3 regions of the Cytobacillus sp. EB106-05-05-XG126 genome follow, and region 1 is predicted to be linked to each of the others. Evidence: riboswitches for the same ligand, from Rfam matches in the RefSeq annotation. Region 1 holds a riboswitch; each other region holds the start of a gene.
What was found. A riboswitch is a leader RNA that binds a small molecule or an ion and turns the genes downstream of it on or off. The one in region 1 is predicted to bind cyclic di-AMP.
Positions count from the first base shown of each region.

Region 1 (4,006 bases):
TTTTAGTGTTATGTTCCTTATGCATTTGGGCTATAGTATCTGTCCTATTCCCTGAACCAAGTTGGTGGTCTATCTTTTCTTCGGATCGTTCAACGCACACACCTCTGATCGAACAGCTTTCCATAAATAAAGTGTTTTCAATCATGATCCTTTATTTATGTTTAGCTTACCTGTTACATCGTATATTTCAAAGAGGCAGATAAAATCTTTTTATGGTTAGCATCGGTGGTGATTCCAGATATGTCTCTGGTTTGGGAAATATTGAACATTCTGTGAATATCGCGGAAATAATACCTGATTTTAGTACCAGGTATTATGTTTGTCACTATTCAATTAACCCCATTCGTCCAATAATGAAGAAGAAATAAATTGGCGATGAAATGGGGTAGTTCTTTTGAAATTTCCACAATTAAAAATCGGTCATATGACGCCTGAGTTTCCCATTATGCAAGGGGGAATGGGCGTAGGGATTTCGTTGAGCAGTCTGGCATCAGCGGTTGCGAATGCCGGGGGGATTGGAATTATTTCAGGAACAGGAATTAGCATTGAAGAGCTGAGGCTTCATATACGAAAGGCCAGGGCAGCTATCAAGAGTGAGGGCTATATTGGGGTGAATGTTTTATTTGCCATGAATGATTTTGCTGAAAAAATGAAGGCTGCCATTGAGGAAAAGGTGGATTTCATTATTTCAGGTGCAGGAATATCTAGAGATATGTACAATTGGGGCAAAGAATCCGGGACACCGGTCATTTCGATTGTGTCATCTGCAAGGCTGGCCAAAATGTCTGAACGGCTGGGAGCTTCTGCTGTTGTCGTAGAGGGCAATGAGGCGGGAGGACATTTAGGGACCGAAAGGCCGTTATTCGATATTTTGCCGGAAGTCGTGGATGCTGTTAAGATTCCTGTCATAGCTGCAGGGGGAATCATGACAGGAGAAGATATCGCGCATGCCATTCGTGTCGGTGCTTCCGGTGTTCAGATGGGAACCAGGTTTGTCGCAAGTCAAGAATGTGATGCACCCCTATCCTTCAAGGAAAAATATGTACATGCCAAACAGGAAGATATCGTTATGGTGAAAACCACCGTAGGTTTGGAAGGCCGTGCCATTAAGAATAACTTTACTGAACAAATATCTGACAATAAAAAGGTGAAAATCAAGAAATGCATCGATTGTCTGAAAAACTGCTCCTACCGCTTTTGCACATTGGATTCTCTGGTCACATCCATGGAGGGGGACTGTGAGAATGGTCTCGTATTTGCGGGGGCAAGAGTCCATGAAATTAACGAGATTTTGCCTGTTCAGACGATCATTCATAAGATCAAACGGGAATATGAAGCGTGTGTTTAATGTCATAATGGTGCACTGTTTAAAGTCGGGCTGCCAAATAGGCGGCTCTTTTTTTGATCTAAAAGGGTGTTTAGAGGATGGATGATTAAATCATATTAATGTAGAATACCTTACGATGGAATAAAGTGTAAAAATGAATGGGAGAAGAAAAATGAAGAATAAGGATCATAGTTATGATAGTAATTCTAATTCTTTAATACTCGTAATCCACGAAATCTATGGAATAAATCAACATATAAAGAGTTTTTGCGAATTATTAACCAAGCAGAATTTTGAAGTGATATGCCCCAATTTACTAGAGCGAGAGAAACCTTTTGATTATTCGCAAGAGGAAGCCGCTTATCATCACTTTATGGAACATGTTGGTTTCGATAGAGCGGCTCGTAAAGTCAAAGATTTATTATTGGATGTTAAAGATGAATACGAAACAATATATATCATTGGATTTAGTATAGGTGCAACTATTGCCTGGCTGTGCAGCGAGGAAGATTGTGTTGATGGAATTGTTGGATACTATGGTTCAAGGATTAGGGACTATTTAGAGGTGACACCCCGGAGTCCTGCCATGCTGTTTTTTCCGCAGGAAGAGCAATCTTTTAATGTCGATGAGTTAGTATTGGCTTTGGAGAAAAAGAAAATTAAAGCACATAAATTTACTGGGAAACACGGATTCAGTGATCCTTATTCCTCAAGGTATGATGTAAAATCAGAACAAGAAGCATTTAGCAAAACGCTGGAATTTTTATTGCATATTGATTGAGATATTATAATGCCCTCGTTATCACCTGATATTTAAGAAAAGTTTACAAGCCCGTTCAATATTCTTAATACAAAGATGCTAATTTAGATGTAGCGGGGATAGCATGTGTGGCTATCATGGCATTTGGCGCAGGTGGAGCCAAGTGCTTTTTTGTTTTATACCGGGAATACTTAACTATTTACAAAAATTATCTTGGGATAATATAATGATTTAGTGTTCTATGCTTAATCTTATTTTAAGAACGGGGGACCCATTATTTACGGCGGAGTTTCCGCACGGGGTGAATCCGAAAGATGGAAGGGCTTACTGTTTCCGCAGTCCTAACCCGAAAGCTAACCTCGTCAGCGTTTAAGGAAACAGAAGAGAATATGAATCAGAGTGAATTGACAATTGTCGATTTTCTTTTTTTTGAGATCAGCTTTGTTTCCCTTGCCTGCGCAGCATGTTAAAACTAAACAAGAAGGTAGGGTAATTGATGAAAAGAATTAAATTAAGTTTAGCCACTCAAATTTTTATCGGTCTTGTCCTGGGGATTGTGGTTGGCGGTATCTTTTACGGTAATGAAGCAGCGCAAAGTGCCTTACAGCCATTTGGCGATCTGTTCATCCGTTTAATTAAAATGATTGTGGTTCCTATTGTACTATCCACGATTATCGTTGCTATTGCTGGTGTAGGTGATTTAAAATCCGTTGGTAAGCTTGGCGGTAAATCATTGACCTATTTTATCGGCATGACATTGGTTGCCATTGTGGTTGGCTTAATCGCCGGGAATGTATTTCAGCCAGGTGCCGGCCTGAATATGGACAGCCTGCAGCAAAGTGACATTTCAAGCTATGTCGAAACCAATAAAGAGCAGGAAGGCAAGTCTGTAGCGGATACATTCTTGCATATTGTGCCTACTAATCCGGTACAAGCCATGGTTGAAGGCGATATGCTGGCGATTATCTTCTTTGCTGTTGTATTTGGACTCGGAATCGCTGCAATTGGAGATGTCGGAAAGCCGGTTCTGAGATTTTTCGAAGGTACAGCTAAGGCGATGTTCTATGTAACGAATCTATTTATGAAGTATGCGCCGATCGGGGTATTTGCCTTAATTGGTGTCACAATTTCCAAGTATGGCTTCGCCTCACTGATTCCATTAGGCAAGCTGGCGCTTACTGTATATGGATCGATGATTTTCTTTGTTCTAGTTGTTCTGGGAGTCATGGCCAAAATTGTCGGGTTCAGCATCTTTAAATTATTGAAGATGATCAAAGAGGAATTAATTTTGGCATTTTCAACAGCAAGCTCGGAAACAGTTCTTCCAAGAATTATGGACAAAATGGAGAAAGCGGGAAGCCCGAAACATATTTCTTCATTCGTTATTCCGACAGGCTATTCTTTTAACCTGGACGGATCTGTTTTATATCAGGCGATTGCCTCTTTATTTATTGCCCAGATGTTTGGGATCGAATTAAGCATCGGACAGCAAATTACGCTAATGTTAGTGCTGATGGTTACATCGAAAGGAATGGCGGGTGTACCGGGCGTATCCTTTGTGGTGCTGCTGGCGACATTCAGTACCATTGGATTGCCTGCAGAAGGCCTTGCCTTTATTGCCGGCATCGACCGTATCCTTGATATGGGACGCACAGCAGTTAACGTGGTGGGGAACTCACTTGCGGCAATAGTTATTGCGAAGTGGGAAGGGCAATTCAACCCTCCAGCAGAAGAAAGATTTGAACAACAAGCTTCATAATAGATTTGGAAACACTAACAAATGGTATCGTTTGTTAGTGTTTTTTTTGTGGAGCAGGATAATTCTGGTTCGGACACAGGAAGAGGAAATCCTCGGGTTTGAGTCCGAAGTTGGTTCAGGTTCGGACACAGGAAGGGGAAAACGTCGGGTTTGAGTCCGA
Region 1 is NZ_JBYTDU010000006.1:28,300-32,305, reverse strand. It holds gene AC3WTL_RS17390 (NAD(P)H-dependent flavin oxidoreductase) at 395-1,348, shown strand; gene AC3WTL_RS17385 (dienelactone hydrolase family protein) at 1,500-2,108, shown strand; cyclic di-AMP (ydaO/yuaA leader) riboswitch at 2,320-2,470, shown strand; gene AC3WTL_RS17380 (cation:dicarboxylate symporter family transporter) at 2,584-3,846, shown strand.

Region 2 (4,006 bases), on a different contig from region 1:
TAATCTGTGTAATATGTGTAAGGTCATGAACAGCCCAAGTTGAAATCAATTCCCTGACTCTTACTGGACCAAATGCAGGGTGAAGGCCTTTCTTTTCGAAATGAGTTTCCAGATCAGGCATCCCCCTCAGTGTGGCCAAATTTTTTATTCTAAGAGTCTTAAAGATCTCAAGCTTTTCTTCCAGCGGCAGATCCCCTGACAAACTTAAATGAGCAAAACGGTCAAATGGAGGAAATGGCTTGCTTTCCCCTTCCTGCAGAATAAATGACAGTCGCGGAATCCAATTTTTCTCTTCGCCATCAATCAAATGATCAACCACTTCGGCTGCATTCCAAGTGCCTTCCCCTTCATTGCCATAAAGCCATTCTGAAGAGAGACCGCTTAGTAATGCATCCAGCGTATCCGGTGTACGTTCAAGAATTTCAATAGCTTCTCTTAAGTTAAAATTCATATATTCGCTCCTTTCAACCTTCACGGCTTTCCTATAATAATTTCTCAAAAGCAGTAATAGTCAGTGAATCATTTATTTTTATTTTTTCAACCTCTCTAAATCCACTTTTCAGATAAAATGCGACAGCTGGAGTATTCTTAGAGCCGGTTGTGACAACCATTTTTTCAATCATCGGCCTCCGTTCAATGTAATTCAGCAGCTCTTGTGCAATTCCCATTCTAAAATATTCAGGATGCACAATGAGTCTATGTATATCTAAAACACCTTTCTCCTGTTTAAACGAAATCACCCCGCATAATTTTTTACCAGTAAAATACCCAAAAAAGGTCTCTCCTGTAATTTGCAGGGTATTAGCAGTATCTTTCAAAGGGGGCAAATCAGGATAACCAATAATTTCAGCCTCAATTTTATACGCGGGAAGCTGTACGCTTAGAACCTGCTCAGCCGCTTTTCGGTCTTTAATATTTATTTCCTTAATCATGATGGTCCCTCTTCTTATATTAGTTTAAAAAATAATTTCTCTATCAAAAATATTTTCCCTCTTTTTTTGGACGAATATAGGCATTCCAATATAAAATGTTAGCTAAAGGGGGAAATGGGATGAATTTAAACTATGAAGTGATAACAGAAGACAATATCAGCCTTTGCCGGGATTTATGCAATGAGCTGATGGCTTTTCAAAAATCTAAGGCACATATAACACCTGAGCGTTTTGACAGCATGAATTTTGAAACAAGATTGCTTCCATCCATAAAATCTGCTATACATAATTATATTGTAATTGTTAAGGACGATGAAAAAATCGTGGGCTATGTTTATTCTAATGTTTCTCCTAAGGAAGCCTACTCCAATGATTTCACCACTTTTTTTGATCTAACTTCAGTCAGGAAAGAAAATGTTGGCTGCTTATCTCAATTCTTTATTAAAGATGGCTATCGGCAATACGGAATTGGTTCAGTTCTTTTTAACATGTCGATGGAATGGTTAAGTCAATTTAATGATGTGGAAGATTATTTTATTTATGTATCAAATGGAAATACAGAGGCCCTTGAATTTTATAAAAGCAAAGGATTTACTGTGAGTCACGATATTCTGGACGGCTTTATTACAGTTTTGCGAAAATAGGATTATTTTTCCCATAATTCATGTACCCATACTCATTATAAAAATATAGTGGACATTCCCATATATCTTGTTATAATTCAAAAAGAAATTACTTTGAAAAGGGTGCATTATGGGAAATACATGCAGATATGTTGTGAGTGCCACCGGTAAAAACGGGGAGACTTATTATACGCAATGCAAGGATAAAGAGGAGTTAAAAGAGTGGCTGGCTGAACATGAAGACAAGCTGAATAAGAAGGAACTAAAGGTGACGGACAAGAAAAGACACCCTCTTTTGAGCTGGCTTAACTTCTGATCTTATTTGTTCTTTTCTATAAAAATTACTATTAATTTAATAGTAATCATGGATAAGAAAATCTTATGATTTACAACTTTTATGATTATTGTTAATATATTAAAAAAACATTATATTTTTCGCTTAATCTTATTTGAGCGGGGGAACCAATTGTACTTTTTCATAAAGTACCTGGGGTGAATCCTTTTACAGGTAGGGTACTCTCAAGACCCGAACCCGACAGCTAACCTCGTAAGCGTGTTGAGAGGGAAACACTGCATAAGTGCACAGTGGTTATTACCTCTGTGTTTTTTTGTTGCCTTTTTTAAGTTAGGTTTATGTTATTTGGGGGTAATATAGGGAAGGACATTATTTTCCGTGTCTGTATTTTACATTTTTTTACATCATTCATTGGAGGAAAGCGTATGAAATTATCTACTAAAATTATTATTGCTTTGATTGCAGGGGGAATTACAGGTTTACTGATTAATTTGTTTGCGCCTGGAATATTTCCTGAGCTTGACAAGTTTGTGTTTACACCACTTGGAAAAATCTTTTTAAACTTAATCAACATGCTGGTTGTCCCGATTGTATTCTTTTCCATTACTCTTGGTACAGCCGGGCTTGGTGATCCAAAGAAATTAGGAAGAATAGGTGTCAAAACGATATCCTACTTCTTAGTTACTACAAGTATAGCGATTATTATCGGACTAGCTTTGGCATATGTCTTCCAGCCGGGAAATGTCGGGGAATTTGACGTAACAAACGTGGAGTATGAATCTGAAGAAGCTCCGCCTGTCTCAGAGACACTATTAAATATTATTCCGACCAATCCGGTAAAAGCCTTTACGGAAGGAAACATGCTTCAGATTATTACTTTTTCCATTTTTGTCGGATTTGCCTTAACGATGCTCGGCAATAAAACAAAAGGCATTTTAAACCTGATTGAACAGGGCAATGACATAATGATGTATCTTGTTAATCTGGTTATGAAATTTGCGCCATATGGAACATTCGGACTTATTGTTTCTGCTGTTGGAAGCCAGGGTCTCGATGCCATTAAGGCAATGGGACTTTATATGATCGTGGTCGTTCTTGCCCTTCTTGTCCATGCCATTATCACCTATGGCGGTTCAATCGCACTCATTGCAAAAAGAAATCCATTAACCTTCTTTAAGGGATTTGCACCTGCCATGGGAGTAGCGTTCAGTACTTCAAGCAGTAATGCCACATTGCCGATTTCCATGAGTACTGCCCAAAAAAATCTGAAAGTTCCTGAATCAATCAGCAGCTTTGTGCAGCCGCTTGGTGCAACGATTAACATGGATGGAACAGCCATCATGCAGGGTGTTGCCACTATATTTATCGCACAGGTATTCAATGTGGATTTATCACTTACCCAGCTTATCACGGTTGTTCTTACCGCAGTGCTTGCCAGCGTTGGTACTGCAGGTGTGCCGGGTGTCGGCCTGATCATGCTGGCGATGGTTCTTAAATCCGTTAACCTTCCGGTTGAAGGTATCGCATTAATCATTGGTATTGACCGTCTGCTTGATATGACGAGAACAGCTGTCAATATTACAGGCGACGCTGCTTGTGCAGTGATTGTCGCGGAAACAGAAGCAAAAAAAGAGGCTGTTAAAGCCTGATCAAAAAATAACACCGGTTATCCGGTGTTATTTTTTTCGGAGCTCTTCCTCCCCCTCTTCATTCAATTTCATTGCTTTTCTATGATAGTTTAGTATAATTAGATTCATAACCATCACGTAACAGTTTGGAGGAAACCTCATGGGGCTGAGAAGTTAAGAATAGGAGAATTGGCTGAAAAAGCAAAGGTTACGAAGAGAACGATTGATTACTATACTTCCCTGGGTCTTTTAGAAGCAGAACGTTCACCTTCAAATTATCGCTATTATGACCACTCCTCCATCGAACGTATTGCTTTTATCGAGAAATGTAAAGCAGATGGTTTGTCACTGGAGGAAATCAAGAAAAAAGTCATCAGCCAATTTTCCGAAGAGGTAGATGTACTAGAGCTAAGGCTAAAAATTCAGGATCTGGAGGAGGATGTGACGAAAGCACTTTCTCAGCTGAAAAAATCAGATCCGGAAAAATATGAATACGTTAAAAAAAATATTTCACATGAAAGCTTATCT
Region 2 is NZ_JBYTDU010000001.1:296,674-300,679, reverse strand. It holds gene AC3WTL_RS01505 (DinB family protein) at 1-451, opposite strand, end outside; gene AC3WTL_RS01500 (GNAT family N-acetyltransferase) at 483-932, opposite strand; gene AC3WTL_RS01495 (GNAT family N-acetyltransferase) at 1,052-1,576, shown strand; gene AC3WTL_RS01490 (hypothetical protein) at 1,686-1,871, shown strand; cyclic di-AMP (ydaO/yuaA leader) riboswitch at 1,982-2,125, shown strand; gene AC3WTL_RS01485 (dicarboxylate/amino acid:cation symporter) at 2,276-3,499, shown strand; gene AC3WTL_RS01480 (MerR family transcriptional regulator) at 3,668-4,006, shown strand, end outside.
Region 2: another riboswitch for cyclic di-AMP. It lies ahead of AC3WTL_RS01485 (dicarboxylate/amino acid:cation symporter); the one in region 1 lies ahead of AC3WTL_RS17380 (cation:dicarboxylate symporter family transporter).

Region 3 (4,006 bases), on a different contig from region 1:
TCTTCTTCTGGCAAGTGCGAAAGCAAGAGTTAAAGGACCCACCCTGCCAGCAAACATCATCAAAGCAATTAATTGTTTTCCTAATGGACTCAGTTCAGGAGTTAAGCCAAGAGACATCCCAACTGTGCCGAAAGCGGAAATAACTTCAAATAAAAGCATATTCAACGGTGCATTCTCTGTCAAAGAAAGAAGAAATAGAACCAGTGCTATTAATCCCATAGAGTACACTGTAATCGTAAATGCCCGAAAAATTAATTCCTTAGGGATTCTTCTGCCCATCAGATTAACTTCTTCATCTTCTTTAATGAGCGCTCTGACAGCAAGCAGGATCAAGGCAAAAGTTGTTACTTTAATGCCTCCTGCGGTTCCGCCTGATCCTCCGCCAATAAACATTAGAAGCATGGTAATAAGCTGCGAGCCCATTGTCAGCTCACCCGTATTAAGCGAATTAAAACCAGCTGTTCTTGGAACGACTCCGTGAAAATAAGATCCTAACAGTTTTTCCTTCATTCCCAAGTCACCAATTGTCGCGGGATTATTGAATTCCAAAAAGAATATGAAAACTGTGCCTAAAATATTAAGAATCAGTGTCATCAGCAAAACCAATTTCGTATGGAGAGAAAGTTTCCGTAAACTTTTATTGATTTTTAAATCAAGCAGCACGATATAGCCAATCCCCCCAATGATGAACAGCGAGCTTAACGTCATAATGACAGTAAAGTCCCCTGCATAACCGGTGACGCTGCTAAAGTCGCCCATTATATCAAACCCTGCATTATTAAAAGCTGAGACCGAATGAAAAGCCCCATAGTATAAAGATTGTGGAAACCCAAAATCTTCAGCCCAGCGAACACCCAAAATGATTGCACCAATTGCTTCTACAATCAGAGTAAAAGCCACCACAAATTTTACAAGACGTACCATCCCTTCAATTGTAAGCTGATTTAATGATTCCTGTATCATCAGCCTCCCCTTTAAGCCAATAGTTTTCCCAAGCATAATGGCAATGAGAACTCCAAAGGTCATAAAACCAAGTCCGCCTATTTGTATAAGCGCCATAAGAACTACCTGGCCAAAAACCGTAAAAGTTGTTTGTGTATCTACGACGACTAAACCTGTCACACATACAGCAGAAGTTGCTTCAAATAATGCATCAATAAACGATAGATGATGCCTGTCACTAGTGGAAAAAGGCAGCATAAGCAGCAGGGTGCCAATCGCTATTAGTATTAAAAAGCCAACAGATAAAGCCTGAGCAGGATTCATCCTGATCCAGGTGCCGGGCCGCTTAATTCTTCTACTCCTTCTGGTTTCTTTGTACATGGTCCATAATCTCCTCATTTAAATGGTAAACATAATTGAAAAGCTTAAACTCCATGCCTCTCAAATCTGCCAATCCCTTTATTGTGTCCCATTATAATCAGGACGTCTCCCTTTAAAATGACCTCTTCAGCGGGCGGAGTAACGATTATTTCCTTCCCGCGCTGAATCCCCACGATATTACAGCCATACTTAGCCCTTATATTCAGATCTGATAGAGATTTGTTGGCAATCTTATTTGTAGCCACAATCTCCACCATACTATAATCTTCAGACAGCTCAATATAATCAATCATCTTTTCTGAAACAATATGGTGGGCAATCCTCTTTGCCATATCCCGCTCCGGATGAATCACACGATCAACGCCAATTTTTTCGAGCACTCTGGCATGATACTCATTATGTGCCTTCGCCCAGACCTTTGGAATTCCCAATTCTTTTAACAGCAATGATGTCAATATACTGGACTCAATGTTTTCACCAAATGAAACAAATGCATGATCAATATTCTTAATTCCCGTCTGTTTAATGGCAGCTTCATCAATACCATTGATTTGAACGGCGTATGTCACAAACTGTGCGTATTGATCCACTTTCTCCTGATCCACATCAATCGCAAGAACTTGCACACCCAACTCATGGAATTCCTTTACCAGACTGCCGCCAAAGCGGCCTAAACCAAATACAGCATACTGTTTTTTCATTGAAGAAATTCCCTTCTTTTTGAAAAATGAACACAAAAAAACCACTCTTAATAAAGAATGGCCAATGGTTTCCATTAACCCTTCTCTCGATTTGGCTTACGGAGTTAGCTGTCGGATTAGGGATTGAGAGTATCCCTTCTTAGCTTTAATATGCTAAGATTCACCCCAAGATAAACAAGGTTTATCAAAATTGGTTCCCCCGCTCAAATGATTCAGCAAAAAGGTTTGCTATGAAATTAATAAATATAAATTACTCCCATGTTTATCTCTTGTCAATCTTTTTTTCATAAAGCTTTGTTTAAAGGTATATTAATTTTTGAACAAAAGAAAAAGACCCCCTTATAAGGTCCTTTTGGTCATTCCTTATTGAACTGGCACACCCGTTTGTTCAATAAGGTAATGACAAAATGTTTAATCCTTTATATGTAATATTAATTAAATTGTAACTGAGAAACAAAGTAACACAAAGCCAATAAGAAGCAACCAAGAACGAATAGATTGAAAGAACATCCATCGTTTTCTTATTTCCTTCCAAGCAGCGGGTGGGTTATCTCCATCCCACTGTTTGATTGCCTTGTTAATAGGAACATTATATCTAATAGTTATTATTGTTGCTAAGATGAACATTCCAGCAGAAGAAAAACGGCTTGCAAGCTCGATTGTTCCAAGTTCTTTAGTAAATACTGCAAAGGATAAGGTTAGAATGACACTTACAGGCATTAATATAGGCATAATACGTCCATATGTTTTCAGGGAAGCTTGTTCAAAAAATATATGTTGCTTTTGAGGTAAATGACGGATAACTGGATGCACTAAAGCGTATGAAGTAAACTCAGCACAAGCAGTAAAGCCCGCTATCAACAAAGTAATAAAACCTAAGAAATCCAATTTAACATCTCCTAATAATTGAGTTAATAATTTTATTATCATTATACAAGTATTGAACAGTTTTAATTATATTAGGAATAAGTTTTTTTAACTATTCTCTCTCAATAAAAGAAGCGAAAACGGCTGCCCCGTTTGTTTTTTTTAAAAAAATCAATATTATTTTCATCATGGCCTTTCACAAAAAAAAGAAACGGCTTTCAGCACCGCCTCCCTAACTGATTATATTCCCTCTTTCAAAATGATTCATTTCTGTTAATTCAATCATATACTCATAGTTGTCAATCCTTTTTTGAAGAGTTTCCTTTTCACTCTCTGATGCAGCCTGACCGTGCATTTTGATCTCCAGTTCTTGTTTTGCAGCTTCCAGCTTCTTCTTTATTTCTAAATAGTTCATTTTCAGCACCCTTTCGCCTTTTATAAAATTTGAAAGGAGGAATGAAAACGCTTTCCCCTTAATTTAATTATAACCGTTTAACCCCCTTATTCATTTCAGAATATATTGATAATTTGTGAAATATTAAAGTACCTAGAACGGCAAGCAGGTCAGATATCTTGGAGAAATAATAGAATTAACATTCGGAATCGAGTATGAAAATGAATTCGCAATTATACTCGATTTTTTTTTGAGAAACAGCAAGCAACAGGTAACTTATAATAATATATAGAGAGAAGCAGAAGAGGTATCCTAGAAAGGGGGAGAAATATGAATATACAAGAAATAATACATCAGCTAATGGACAATAACATTTTCCATTCAAAGCCAACTTATCATGAACAATTAAATGGTGGTACGGTAAGTGAATTGTACCTTCTGCATTTTGAGGATATAAAGTATGTCATTAAGAAAAATGAACCACAAATTATTAAATCGGAGGCAAATTTCCTTAATGATTACAAGAAGACTGATTTATTGCCAAAACTTTTATTCGTTGAACCATTATACAAGTACATCATTTATTCCTTCATTGAAGGCACTGCCAATTATGTTAGAAAAAACAAAAAAGAAACCCTCCAAACACTGGTGCAAGGGCTTTTAAATCATTACAAACCCGTTGAAAGCAGTGAAGGCTGGGGCTGGGCGGATCAGCCATCAG
Region 3 is NZ_JBYTDU010000001.1:302,692-306,697, reverse strand. It holds gene AC3WTL_RS01535 (TrkH family potassium uptake protein) at 1-1,323, opposite strand, end outside; gene AC3WTL_RS01530 (potassium channel family protein) at 1,368-2,024, opposite strand; cyclic di-AMP (ydaO/yuaA leader) riboswitch at 2,103-2,252, opposite strand; gene AC3WTL_RS01525 (anthrone oxygenase family protein) at 2,460-2,912, opposite strand; gene AC3WTL_RS01520 (DUF3896 family protein) at 3,124-3,306, opposite strand; gene AC3WTL_RS01515 (phosphotransferase) at 3,616-4,006, shown strand, end outside.
Region 3: another riboswitch for cyclic di-AMP. It lies ahead of AC3WTL_RS01530 (potassium channel family protein); the one in region 1 lies ahead of AC3WTL_RS17380 (cation:dicarboxylate symporter family transporter).